One region of the Enterococcus sp. DIV0724b genome, then DNA from elsewhere that is predicted to be linked to it. Evidence: predicted binding sites of a transcription regulator. Region 1 holds the regulator's gene; each other region holds the start of a gene.
What was found. Region 1 encodes LexA, which represses DNA repair genes until DNA is damaged. Its sites were predicted from a motif close to CNAACANNTGTTNG; they were not measured.

Region 1 (3,221 bases):
CTGCAGTGTGTGCCTCAGCCATTGCCATCCCCACAGCCATTGCGATTCCTTGACCTAAAGGACCAGTCGTTGCTTCAACACCATCTGTATGATGTACTTCTGGATGTCCCGGTGTTTTACTCCCCCATTGACGGAAATTTTTTAGATCGTCCATCGTTACACCGTAGCCTGCTAAGTGAAGTAAACTATAAAGCATTGCAGAACCATGACCAGCAGAAAGAATAAAGCGGTCTCTATCTACCCAGTTTCTTGATGTTTTCGGGTTTACCTTCAAATGTTTTGTCCAAAGCGCGTAAGCCATAGGTGCAGCACCCATTGGTAATCCTGGATGTCCTGAGTTTGCTTTTTGTACCGCTTCGATACTCAATGTACGAATTGTATTGACGCCTAACTGATCAGTGTTGTCGAACAAAAAAATCATCTCCTATTTAGGTTTTTTTTACCTTTATTAACTATATTTTATCGTATTTTGTTTATGAAAGCAATTACTTTTAGTAAAAAGAACTAAAATTATTTTCTGTTATGCAATCCTTTCGCTTTTTGAATCTCTTTCAATTTATCAGGCGTAACATCATTTCCTTTAGGATCAACAACTTTCATCCCCTCTATATGATGACGCATACCACCACGAAAAGCAGCTAGGTATTCTTGACGAAGTACTTTTTGTTCTGCTTTTTCTTTCTCAGTCAACTCATTTTCTTTTGCCATTTTAGCAAGTTCGTTGATTCGGTTCATTTTTTCTGATGATAACATGTATCGTTGCCTCCTTAATTTTAAAAACTGAACAAGCTCGTTCAACCTTAATAATAAAATAGGAAAAACTGAAGATAGCATTTTTGGCCACAACCCTATTTCTTTTTTCGAAAGGCTAGCCTGTAAAGCTCGATAGCTTAAAAATACATAATGAATATTATACAAGTTTACTTTCCATGTCTATCTTATAAGATGCACACAAAAAATACAACTATATTATTAATAAAAAAGGGAAAGAGCTCTGTTTGTTTCTGGTATGGGCTATGAATCACCATTACGTTTTTTTCAAAATATCCTAAAATGACTTTTTCAAAAAAACACGAACGCTTGTTTGATTCCTGTATAAAACTATGGTACACTAAAAATATAAATCGAAAGAAGGTGCGGGTTTTGGTGAAACGTACAGACACAAGACAAATCGAAGTATTAAAATATATATACGAACAAGTTGAACTTAAGGGCTATCCCCCGACCGTAAGAGAAATCGGAAAAGCAGTGGACCTTTCTTCAACTTCTACTGTACATGGACATTTAGCACGTTTAGAGAAAAAAGGAATGATTTTACGAGACCCTACAAAGCCAAGAGCAATCGAATTGACTGCAGATGGTTTAGAAAGAATAGGTGTAAGACCTACAGTCATCCCAATGTTAGGTGTTGTTACCGCTGGTGAACCTATCTTAGCTGTAGAAGAAGCTTCTGACTTTTTCCCTCTTCCTCCTGATTTAAAAGCAGAAGAAAACGCGTTATTTATGCTAACTATTAGAGGAGAAAGCATGATCAATGCAGGTATATTAGATGGCGATCAAGTAATTGTCCGTAAGCAAAACGCTGCATCTAATGGCGATATCGTTATTGCGATGACCGATGAAGATGAAGCTACTTGCAAACGATTTTTTAAAGAAACAGATCATATTCGCTTACAACCAGAAAACGATGCTTTAGATCCTATTATTTTAGATAATGTAAGTATTTTAGGAAAAGTTGTCGGATTATACCGCAATCATATTTAGATAACAAAAAAACATACTTTTGAAAGTATGTTTTTTTGTTGGCTCTATACTTTCTGATGTTGGTGAGAAATCACTGGCATCTTTTTAATGCAAAATAATAGAAAAGACACCCTGATATCCTTTAGAATTAAGTCGACTAAAACCAATCAAAAGGAGGAAATCAAGATGTCCTATACAAATCTTATCAAAAATACCTTAGATATTCTAGACTTAAATATTATTTTTAATGAAAATTCTTTAAAAAAGGAACGAATCAAAGGACGAATCTGCCACGTATTTTCTGGTACATTGGATTATTTCGCTCACTCCTGTCATCATTGTGGTGCCAAAGAAAACGGATCGATTATTCTTTGGAGCTTTACAACGTGTCTGATTTTACTGAATGATGTCTCTGAGGTTCAGACATACTTACGCTTGAAGAAACGTCGTTTCTTCTGTCATTCTTGTGATAGAACTTTTGTCGCTGAAACAAGTCTTATCGAAAAGTGTTGCTCGATCTCTAAGAAAGTCAAGCTTTCGATTGCCGAGCGTCTACGAAACACTTCGTCTATGAGCGAAATTGCCCGTCAAAAGAAGGTCTCTGTTTCCTCTGTTTATCGCGTATTGAAACAGTTTTACGAACCAAAAAAAATCAATCGACTCATCTTGCCAGAAGTTCTTTGTTTTGATGAATTTAAATCAGTGAAACAAGTCGCTGCCTCTATGAGTTTCATTATGATGGATGGACAAACAAAGCAATTACTCGATGTCGTTGAAAACCGCCAGTTGCCTTTTTTAGAACGCTATTTCTCACGATTTTCTTTATCTGTTCGTGAAGGTGTAAAATACATTGTTTGCGATATGTATACGCCTTATTTTTCTTTAATTAAGAAACTATTTCCCAAGGCTCAGATTGTTCTTGATCGCTTTCATATTGTGCAACACATCGGGCGAACGTTCTTAAAACACCGTATTCAACGAATGAATACCTTTCTCCATCAAGGATCTGTAGAAGCCAAAAAATACCGTCACTTGAAGAAATACTGGAAACTACTTCAAAAGAATCAATCGAAGCTCAATTTTGAAAAACGCCAATGGCGTCCTTCCTTCCGTGCTTATTTAACAGAAACCGAACTCGTGGATCGGTTACTTGCCTATGATGAAGAATTAAAAGCTGGCTATACCTGTTATCAGGATTTTCTCTATGCCATACAAACAAGAGATTACACACGGTTTCACGCGTTATTAGAACAAGATTATTCTAGGCTTCCAGCTTATTATCAAACAACCATTACTACCTTTAAAAAAGTTCAAACGGGCATTAAAAATGCGTTGGATTTGCCTTATTCCAACGGACCGTTAGAATGCTTGAATAACCATATCAAAGTATTAAAGAGAAATGCCTACGGCTTCCGTAACTTCTATAATTTTAAATTGAGGATTACTTTATGCTTTGGTACTGTTCTTTTTCAACCAAA
Region 2 (3,221 bases), 610 kb from region 1:
CCATCTAACTTTAGCACCGTATATAAAGTTAGATGGTTTTCTTTAGTATAACTGAACATGGCGAATTTCATCGTAACCGATCTTATGCCCTCCAACATAAATGCCCAATTCATCATGACCTTGAATCATGCCAATAATATCTGCTCCATAATTTCCTTCACAATCTAGTTCTTCTTTTTGAATCATCACTTCAACTTGATTTTGAAAAGCCTGAGCTAATACTTCATCGATTTCTGACCAGCTCATTTGTATTTTCTTTTTAGCTGGCTGTATTTTTTTCTCTTGTTCAATAATTGCGGTATGTTCAGATAAATAAAATCCTGCCCACTTTTTCATTTTTCGATCTTGATACTGTTCAAAATAATAATCTCGCTCTTTACTCATTGCAAGCCCTCCATTCCCCCTGCATGCCCGCCGACTAGTGATGCTCTTGAAATTGCTGTACCGCCAGATGAGACTGAACTGGCGTGAACCAACGAAACATAGCCAAAACGTTGCCGAATTTCGTCGATCAACTGGTCTAATTTCAGTTCTTTCATTTGCTCATCTGGTTCATGAAATAAATCCAATTGTACATAAGTATTGTAATTCAGTTTGGAATACGTAATCCCAATATGTCGTACTTCTTCTCCGTGCCAATGTTGTCTAAAGATCGTCAAACAGTATTCAATCAACAACTTGCTACTGTTTGTTAATGGCACTTTCATTTGTCTTGAAAAACCAGAACCGCCCGACTTACCTGCTTTAGAAAATCCCACAGACAAATGAACACATTCTGTCTGACAATTGGCTTTTCTAAGGCGCGCTGCTACTTGTTCCGCCATTTCTCTGATTACAACTTCGATCTCATCTTGTCTCAGATAATCCCGCATCAATATCTGAGAATTGTTATAGGAGCGTTCTTCTGGTATGTATTTTTCAGATAAACGGCTGCGGTCAATACCATGCGCATGTGCATATAGCTGTTCACCAATGATTCCTAAATTTCTTTTAAGAGTATTTAAATCTGCATGGGCTAAATCATATACAGAACGAATTCCTAGGTTATTTAAACGTTTGGCTAACCGGTGACCAATTCCCCACATCTCCGTCATTGATTCAATTGCCCAGACTTTTTCAGGAACATTTTCATAATGCCACTCAGCTAACCGCTCATTATTGTGTTTTGCTTCGATATCCATCGCTAATTTGGCTAGCAAAGGATTATCACCAATTCCGATCGTGATCGCTAGACCTGTTTCTTTTTTGATTCTTTGTTGAATGATTTTAGCTAACGCTCTGGGTGTTTCTCCGAACAATTTCCAACTGGCAGTTACGTCTAAAAAAGATTCATCGATCGAATAAATATGTAAATCTTCTTCTGCAACATATTCTTTATAGATTGCATTGATTTTCATGTTTTCTTTGATATATTCATTCATCCGAGGCGGCACGATCTCTAACTCTGGATGATCCGGCACATCATATTTTCGTGTCACATTGGTGATTCCCAGCACTTCTTTCGCTTTTGGTGAAGAGGCTAAAACGAGGCCGCCAGTATTTTCAGCGTGACTCATCACAACGAGCATTTTTTCAAGTGGATCGTAGCCTCTAGCCACACATTCAACTGATGCATAAAAGGATTTCACGTCAATACAAAAAAGCACTCTTCTAGGTTCTTTTTCATAATCAAAAATCATAACTATCCTCTCCTTATTCTATTCCATAACCAATTATACGAACGTACGTTCCTTTTGTAAAGGGGAACAACTTTTTAAGTTTTAAAAATAGATAAATAAAAAAGAGCATATGCAATTATCAGTTTTTTTCTGATACTTGCATATGCTCTCTTAGTATTCAATACAGCTTCAACATAATGTCTTCATTACTGCAGCTTCTGATAGTTGTCCTATAAATAGTTCTTTTGAAGAAAAAGTATACATCTTATTGAAGTCCATTTCTTCACAAATAAAATAGCGCCCTTTCTCCTTTGATTTCAATAATCTTAACGATTTTCTTTGTATCCTTATAGTCTTCTCTTTTTTTCCAACTACAAGTTTATTATATAAATAGTTATCATCTGAATACCAATCCAACTCAGAAACCATAACTAGTTTAAGTTTTGTCGTTGCCCAAGTATGATAGTTATTTGTTATCAACGATTTAACTTGTAGTAACTTGATCAAAAAGACTAATGAAAGAAAGATTAGAGTTCCAGTAAAGATATTTGATATTATACCTTTCCATCCAAATACAAAATAATATAGATTGAATAATAATATTGATAACAGTAAGCAACTAGTGAATTTCCAAATCGATTTATTAATAAACAATAATAATTTTCTTTTTACGATTGGTTCATATAGTAATATATCGTCTATTAAAATTTTTCTTTGTGATTCAAAATCCATATACAACATACAACAGCCCCTTTTAATTTAAACTTATACAATCAATATTCCGAACAAGTAACTTCCAACACTAAGTTTAAATACAATTTTTATCTCTTTCATCTTCGTTTCATACATTTGTAAATTCATTTAGTCTACAAAAAGAACAGCCCACTCTCATTTGCAATTTTTTCGTATCTCTTTTTATCTTCTTCATTCTGAAAAACTAACGGTAAACTGATGTCATAATTTGTTTTTATAATTAAAGGAACAGTATTAAAATATAAACTACTCCACAAACATTCTCTTAAAAAACCTTTAAAAAACATAGTTAATAGATTAAGATCATCTATTAAATAAATGGTATTTTTACTAGTCTTTAGAATCTCAATTTGATTTAACAAGATATATTTATCTATTTGATCTAAGTGTTTCTCTTGGTTTATCAGAAACTCCATTAAGGTTTGATTATTTTCAAATGTTCCAAGATCGATGTAGCACTTTTCTTTATTTAATTCAAAAACTTTTTTTATAAAACAAAGAAATTTAGTTTCTTGATTTAGTTTGAAGTAGTCATTTGAAAGCAAATTTAACCGAGGATCTTCATTGCTCATCGGCTTATTAAAAATATCTAGTGCAACTTTTATATACTCTTTTTTCGCTATGCCAAACAGCTGATCATAATTTTCAGATTGAGTATATAGATTCCATAATTTGCTATCAATACTCACAATATCACTATTGATTGGTTTAATTATTGGAATACTACCATCTTCAAGTCTAATCTCTAAATTTATTTCCTTTTTCATCATAAGTGACTTCTCCCTTTTCTTTTTCAAAACCTCTTTTGTT
Region 3 (3,221 bases), 810 kb from region 1:
ACGCCGTAACCGATAACAGGATAGTCATCCATCATTGCATCGATCTCGCCAATTTCAAGAGCACTGTACAAAGCATCTGTTGTATCTAAATATTTGATTGAAAAACCATATTTATCTTTGTTGGCTTCAAGGAAATCGGCACTTTCAGTCCCAATTTTAGCACCAACTTTTTTGTCTTTTAAATCTTCATATGAGTGAATTTTGTCATTGCCTTTTTTGACAGCAATTTGAATGCCGCTGTTAAAGTAAGGGGTGGAGAAGTCAAATGATTTTTCCCGTTCATCTGTGATCGTCATTCCTGCAATCATAGCATCTGCTTGACCAGATTCAACGGCTTGAACAGCAGAACTAAATCCTATAAATTTAAACTCGATATTAAAATCCTGTAACTCAGCGATGCGTTCTACTAAATCAACATCGATTCCTTCGTATTTACCGTCAGCATTTTGAAATTCAAACGGTGCAAATGTAGAGTCACTAGCAATCACATAAGTATCTTTTTTAGGTTGGATCTTTTCCATTTTAGAATCAGTAGTAGTTGTTTCAGAGCCAGTAGAAATATATTTCCCTACAATATCCTCATATTTCCCTGAACTCTTTAATTCTTTTAAACCAGCATTGAATTTTTCAATCAATTCTTTATTTTGGCCTTTTTTAACGGCAAAACCATAAGAGCTACCCGTTTCTTTTTTACCAACTAATTGAAGCTTTTGCCCATTTGTTATGGCATAGCCTAAAACAGGATAGTCATCGAAAATTGCATCAGCTTCACCATTCTCAAGTGATTGATAAAGACCGGTAGCATCATCGAAATTTTTAATTGTATAGCCGTATTTTTCTTGATTTTTCTCTAAGAAAGTGGCACTTTCAGTCCCGACTTTCGCTGCGACTGTTTTTCCTTTTAAGTCTTCGTAATTTTTGATTTTGTCATTGCCTTTTTTGACTGCCATTTGAAGCCCACTGTCGAAATAAGATTCTGAGAAGTCAAAAGATTTTTTACGCTCATCTGTAATACTCATGCCGGCAATCATACCGTCAACTTGTTTTGATTGTACCGCTTGGATCGCACTATCAAACCCAAGTGGCTTCAAATTTACCTTAAAGTCCTGATCTTCAGCGATTGCATGAAGCAAATCAACATCGATTCCGACATATTCTCCTTTAGAATCCTGGAACTCAAAGGGAGCAAAAGTCAAATCCGTTCCTATATTATATGTTTTTTCCTCAGCCTGAGCATTCTGCCCAAGGGTAAATGTCAGTAGACTTGCCATCATTACAATGAATGACAGTATAAAGTGTTTCCTTTTCATAAAATACCTCCTATATTTGCATATTGGATAATTATATAGTAAAAAAAGGCTAAAACACAAGTCATTCACAACGAGAAAGTTAAAAAAAAATCATTTCCTAACATTCCGTGTCATGTTATATGACATATCTGAGTTGTGATAACTGGATACTCATACTATTCATTCAAACTAAATAGACCCAAACAAAAGGTTAAATAAAATATAAATTAGTAAAAATTGCGTATACGCAAGGTATTCTAAAACTAGCGAAAATATGTTCGGTATGTTAAAATAATTGTAGGAGTTTCTTTTCAATTTTAAGGTTGTAAATTCTTATAAATAGCATGAATCATCAAAGTCAAAAGAGGTGTATTACCATAGCTAGATGCGTTATACATCAGCTGATTTGACCGTTGTTTACATTGAATTGAATCCACAAATAATGAAGTAAGAGGAGGATGTTGGATGATAGAAAGAGAGACCTCCAATACATTTGACTTAGTATCAAAATATAAGCCGGATGGGGATCAGCCAGAAGCAATTAAAAAGTTAGTTGAAGGAATCGAAGGCGGGGAAAAAGCACAAATTTTATTGGGTGCGACAGGAACCGGTAAAACATTTACGATTTCCAATGTAATAACGGAAGTGAACAAACCAACATTGGTGATTGCTCATAATAAGACATTAGCTGGACAGCTTTATGGAGAATTTAAAGAATTCTTCCCTAATAACGCGGTCGAGTATTTTGTTAGTTATTATGACTATTATCAACCTGAAGCATATGTTCCTTCAAGTGATACATATATAGAAAAAGACGCTAGTATCAACGATGAAATCGACAAACTACGGCATTCAGCGACAAGTTCTTTATTAGAAAGAAATGATGTGATCGTCGTTGCCTCTGTATCATGTATTTTTGGTTTAGGGGACCCTAAGGAGTATAGTGAACAGGTAGTTTCTATTCGTGTAGGTATGGAAATGGATCGAAGTCAGCTGTTAACAGATCTCGTAAATATTCAATTTGAGCGAAATGATATTGATTTTCAGCGCGGTCGCTTTCGTGTACGGGGTGATGTAGTTGAGATTTTCCCTGCTTCAAGAGATGATCATGCTTTAAGAGTTGAATTTTTTGGGGATGAAATTGAACGAATAAGAGAAGTGGACGCTTTAACAGGCGAAGTAATCGGTGAGACTGAACATGTAGCGATTTTCCCTGCGACTCACTTTGTGACCAATGATGATCATATGGAACATGCCATTTCGCAAATTCAAGAAGAATTAGAGGCGCGTCTAACAGTCTTACGCAGTGAAAATAAATTGTTGGAAGCACAACGTTTAGAACAACGGACTAATTATGATATCGAGATGATGAGAGAAATGGGCTACACGTCTGGTATTGAAAATTATTCTCGTCATATGGACGGCCGATCAGAAGGAGAACCACCGTATACATTGATCGACTTCTTCCCAGATGATTTTTTACTCGTGATCGATGAGTCCCATGTATCAATGCCTCAAATTCGCGGGATGTATAATGGTGACCGGGCTAGAAAACAAATGCTAGTAGACTATGGTTTCCGTTTGCCGAGTGCTTTGGATAATCGACCATTACGATTAGAAGAATTTGAAAAACACGTCCACCAAGTCGTGTATGTTTCTGCGACTCCTGGACCTTATGAATATGAACAAACAGATACCGTGATACCACAGATCATTCGACCAACGGGATTGTTAGATCCGTTGATTGAAGTTCGTCCGATTATGGGACAAATCGATGATTTAGTGGGAGAAATCCATGATCGTGTAGAAAAAGATCAACGTGTGTTTATTACCACGTTAACGAAAAAAATGTCTGAAGATTTAACAGACTACCTTAAAGAACTAGGTATTAAAGTTAAATATCTTCATAGTGATATCAAAACGCTAGAGCGA
Region 4 (3,221 bases), 1.5 Mb from region 1:
GTAATTCCATTAATTATTCTTGATAATACGATTCATAGCCAAAATGTTCATACGCTAAAGCCGTTGCGATCCGTCCTCTAGGTGTCCGTTTGATGAAGCCTTTTTGGATTAAATACGGTTCATACATGTCTTCTACAGTTTCAGTTTCTTCACTGATATTAACAGCTAACGTACTTAAACCAACTGGGCCGCCGCCATATAATTCAATCATTGTCTTTAATAGTTTTTGATCGACATAATCTAATCCTTGATGATCAACTTGTAACAATGTTAACGCCTGATCTGCAATTCCTCGATCTATTGTCCCATTTGATTGAACTTGGGCAAAGTCACGGACGCGCTTTAATAAACGGTTGGCAATCCGCGGTGTGCCACGAGAACGGCGTGCAATTTCAAAAGCCCCTTCTTCTACGATCTCTGTTTGAAAAATATCAGCAGATCTCAGAACAATTTCTTTTAAATCTTGTGTTTCATAATATTCCATATGAGAAATGATCCCGAAACGATCTCGAAGTGGTGCAGATAGCATCCCGGCTCTCGTTGTTGCACCGATCAAAGTGAACGGCGGTAAAGGAAAATGAACTGGATGTGCCGTTGTTCCTTGGCCTACCATGATATCTACATAAAAGTCTTCCATTGCAGAATATAACATCTCTTCCACTAAGCGAGGTAGTCGGTGGATTTCGTCGATAAATAAAACGTCACCTGGCTCTAGTTCATTTAAAATTGCGACTAAATCGCCCGCACGTTCGATTGCAGGTCCGCTAGTCGTCCGGATATTAACATGCATTTCATTGGCGATCACCATGGCCATCGTTGTCTTACCAAGACCAGGTGGACCGTATAAAAGAGTATGATCTAAGGCTTCTTCCCGATTGCGGGCAGCTTCGATGTAGATTGTAAGCTCTTGTTTTACTTTATCTTGACCGATATATTGTGCGAGAAATTGGGGACGTAGTGACTTTTCAAGGGACTCTTCCCCCTCACTTGTTTCAGCGGAAAGTAGTCTTTCATCTTCTGTCATAGCCATTCCTCCTTAGCGTTTCATCATAAATTTCAATGCATTACGTAAATATTCGTCAGTCTGCTGTTTGCCTAGTTCTTCTAGTTTTGGTGTGATGCGTTTGATTTCCTTATCACTGTATCCTAGCGCACTCAACGCTTCTAAAGCTTCTGTTAGCGATTGATTAGCGGATTGGTTCGTTGGTGTTTTAGCCATTGCTTCAACAGCTGCTTCTGAAGTTTCCAGTTCGCCTAATTTTCCTTTCAGGTCAAGTACCATCTGTTGTGCAGTTTTTTTACCTACGCCAGGGAATTTGGTTAAATAAGCAGCATCTTCACTTTCGATTGCATTGATCAAACCACCATGATCTTCTGATGCCATGATTGCCAAACCGCTTTTAGGTCCGATTCCAGAAACACTGATTAGTTTTAAAAAGAGTTGTTTTTCATCTAAATCACCAAAGCCGTACAATAAATGAGCATCCTCGCGAACAACTTGATGCACATAGATTTTCACTTGCTGATCTGTTTTACCAGAATAACGATAAGGATTGCCTACAGAAATCTGATAACCAATGCCATTTGTTTCTACTACAATATAATATGGACTGATAAATGTCACTTTACCAATAATATACTCGTACATAATTTCACCTTTCTTAATACCGTTGAGGTTAGAACAGAAGTAACTACTTTTGCACTAACGTTTCTTACGCTTTACACGCACATACGTTTCTATTTTAGCACAGATTCAAAAAAATCAGTAGCTTGAAAAAAAGAAAGCCGATACGAATTAAGACTAAATTCGTATCGGTTTATTTTTTTATTCAGAAATGTATGTCCATTTGTAGTCATATCGCGCGCCTGCTCCGTGAGCAACTACACCTTGGACTTTTTTGCTGCGCATGTGGGCTTCTGCTTTTTGATAAACTGGGGCAACACCCATATCATCCATCAATAATTTTTCAGCATCTACCATATCTGTCCAACGTTTTTCTGGATTTGAAGCATTTTTACTACCAGAATCTTTGACTAGTTGGTCGTATTTTTCGTTTGAGTAACGACCTCTGTTGTATGATCCGCCAGTTAGGAATAGGTCAGTGAAGCTGCTTGGGTCTGCATAATCAGCACCCCAACCGCCCATAATCACTTCAAAGTCACCATTTTTACCACGGTCTAAACGAACCGTAAACGGTACATTTGTAACGGTCACATCTACGCCATCAAGCGTTTCTTTCACTGCTCCTTGTATATATTCCAGTACTTTTTTAGTAGAATCAGTATCGTCACCCACGATATCAAACTTGAATGAATCGATTCCTAATTCCTTTTTCGCTTTTTCCCAGTATTCTTTCGCTTTTTTAGTATCATGTGTCAATACGTTTTTATTTTCGTCAGCAAAATCCTTATTGCCTTCTGGTGAAAATGACATGCCTGCTGGCACAAGACCAGTCGAAGCAATCGAACCGTCTCCTAAGATTCGGTCAACTAACGCATCACGATCGATCGAATAAGAGATTGCTTTACGTAGATTCGCATTGTGGTAAGGTGATTTTTCATCTCTTTGGTTAAATTCAAGATATGAAGTTCGTGCGTCTTTTTCGATCACAAGTTCTGGATCATCAGCCATTTGTTTTGCTAATTCTCCACTCAAGATCACATCATCCGCTTGACCATCTTGGAAAAGATTTAATGACGTAGGTGCTTCTTTGACGACGGTTACTGCGATTTTATCTAATTGAACTGCCTCTTTATCCCAATATTGATCATTTTTTGTATAAGACCATTCAGTATCTGTTCCAGGACCGTCAAAATCAGTCAAGGTAAAGGGTCCATTATAAACTGACGCATCACTCGTAGTTGCATAATCTTTGCCTTTTTCTTCGACTATTTTTTTATTTTGCGGGAAAAATGATGGGAAGGCCAGCAAGTAATCAAAGTATGGTGTTTCTTGTTCTAAGGTTACTTCTAATTCATGATCGTTGATTGCTTTGATTCCTAATTCATCCAAGCCTTTTTTTCCAGCAGAAACATCTGCGCCATTTTTGACTAATTCAAACATATAAGCGTATTCCGCCGCTGTTTTAGGATCTGCTGTGCGCTGCCATCCGTAAACATAATCTGAAGCGACTACAGGATCACCATTTGACCATTTAGCCTCTTCTCTAAGTTTAAACGTGTACGTCAACCCATCATCGCTTTTCTTTGCCAACTCTACT

Region 2: the regulator LexA is predicted to act here: its motif matches at 1,718-1,731, upstream of IGJ02_RS05665 (Y-family DNA polymerase).
Region 3: the regulator LexA is predicted to act here: its motif matches at 1,557-1,570, upstream of uvrB (excinuclease ABC subunit UvrB).
Region 4: the regulator LexA is predicted to act here: its motif matches at 1,725-1,738, upstream of ruvA (Holliday junction branch migration protein RuvA).

Annotation. Positions count from the first base shown of each region.
Region 1 covers NZ_CP172890.1:1,820,897-1,824,117, forward strand. The annotation lists gene tkt (transketolase) at 1-412, opposite strand, end outside; gene IGJ02_RS08340 (DUF896 family protein) at 511-753, opposite strand; gene lexA (transcriptional repressor LexA) at 1,144-1,764, shown strand; gene IGJ02_RS08350 (ISL3 family transposase) at 1,930-3,221, shown strand, end outside.
Region 2 covers NZ_CP172890.1:1,213,631-1,216,851, reverse strand. The annotation lists gene IGJ02_RS05670 (hypothetical protein) at 43-384, opposite strand; gene IGJ02_RS05665 (Y-family DNA polymerase) at 381-1,679, opposite strand; gene IGJ02_RS05660 (hypothetical protein) at 1,848-2,399, opposite strand; gene IGJ02_RS05655 (hypothetical protein) at 2,525-3,221, opposite strand, start outside.
Region 3 covers NZ_CP172890.1:1,011,787-1,015,007, forward strand. The annotation lists gene IGJ02_RS04765 (amino acid ABC transporter substrate-binding protein/permease) at 1-1,310, opposite strand, end outside; gene uvrB (excinuclease ABC subunit UvrB) at 1,755-3,221, shown strand, end outside.
Region 4 covers NZ_CP172890.1:3,315,559-3,318,779, forward strand. The annotation lists gene ruvB (Holliday junction branch migration DNA helicase RuvB) at 14-1,024, opposite strand; gene ruvA (Holliday junction branch migration protein RuvA) at 1,037-1,648, opposite strand; gene IGJ02_RS15395 (peptide ABC transporter substrate-binding protein) at 1,826-3,221, opposite strand, start outside.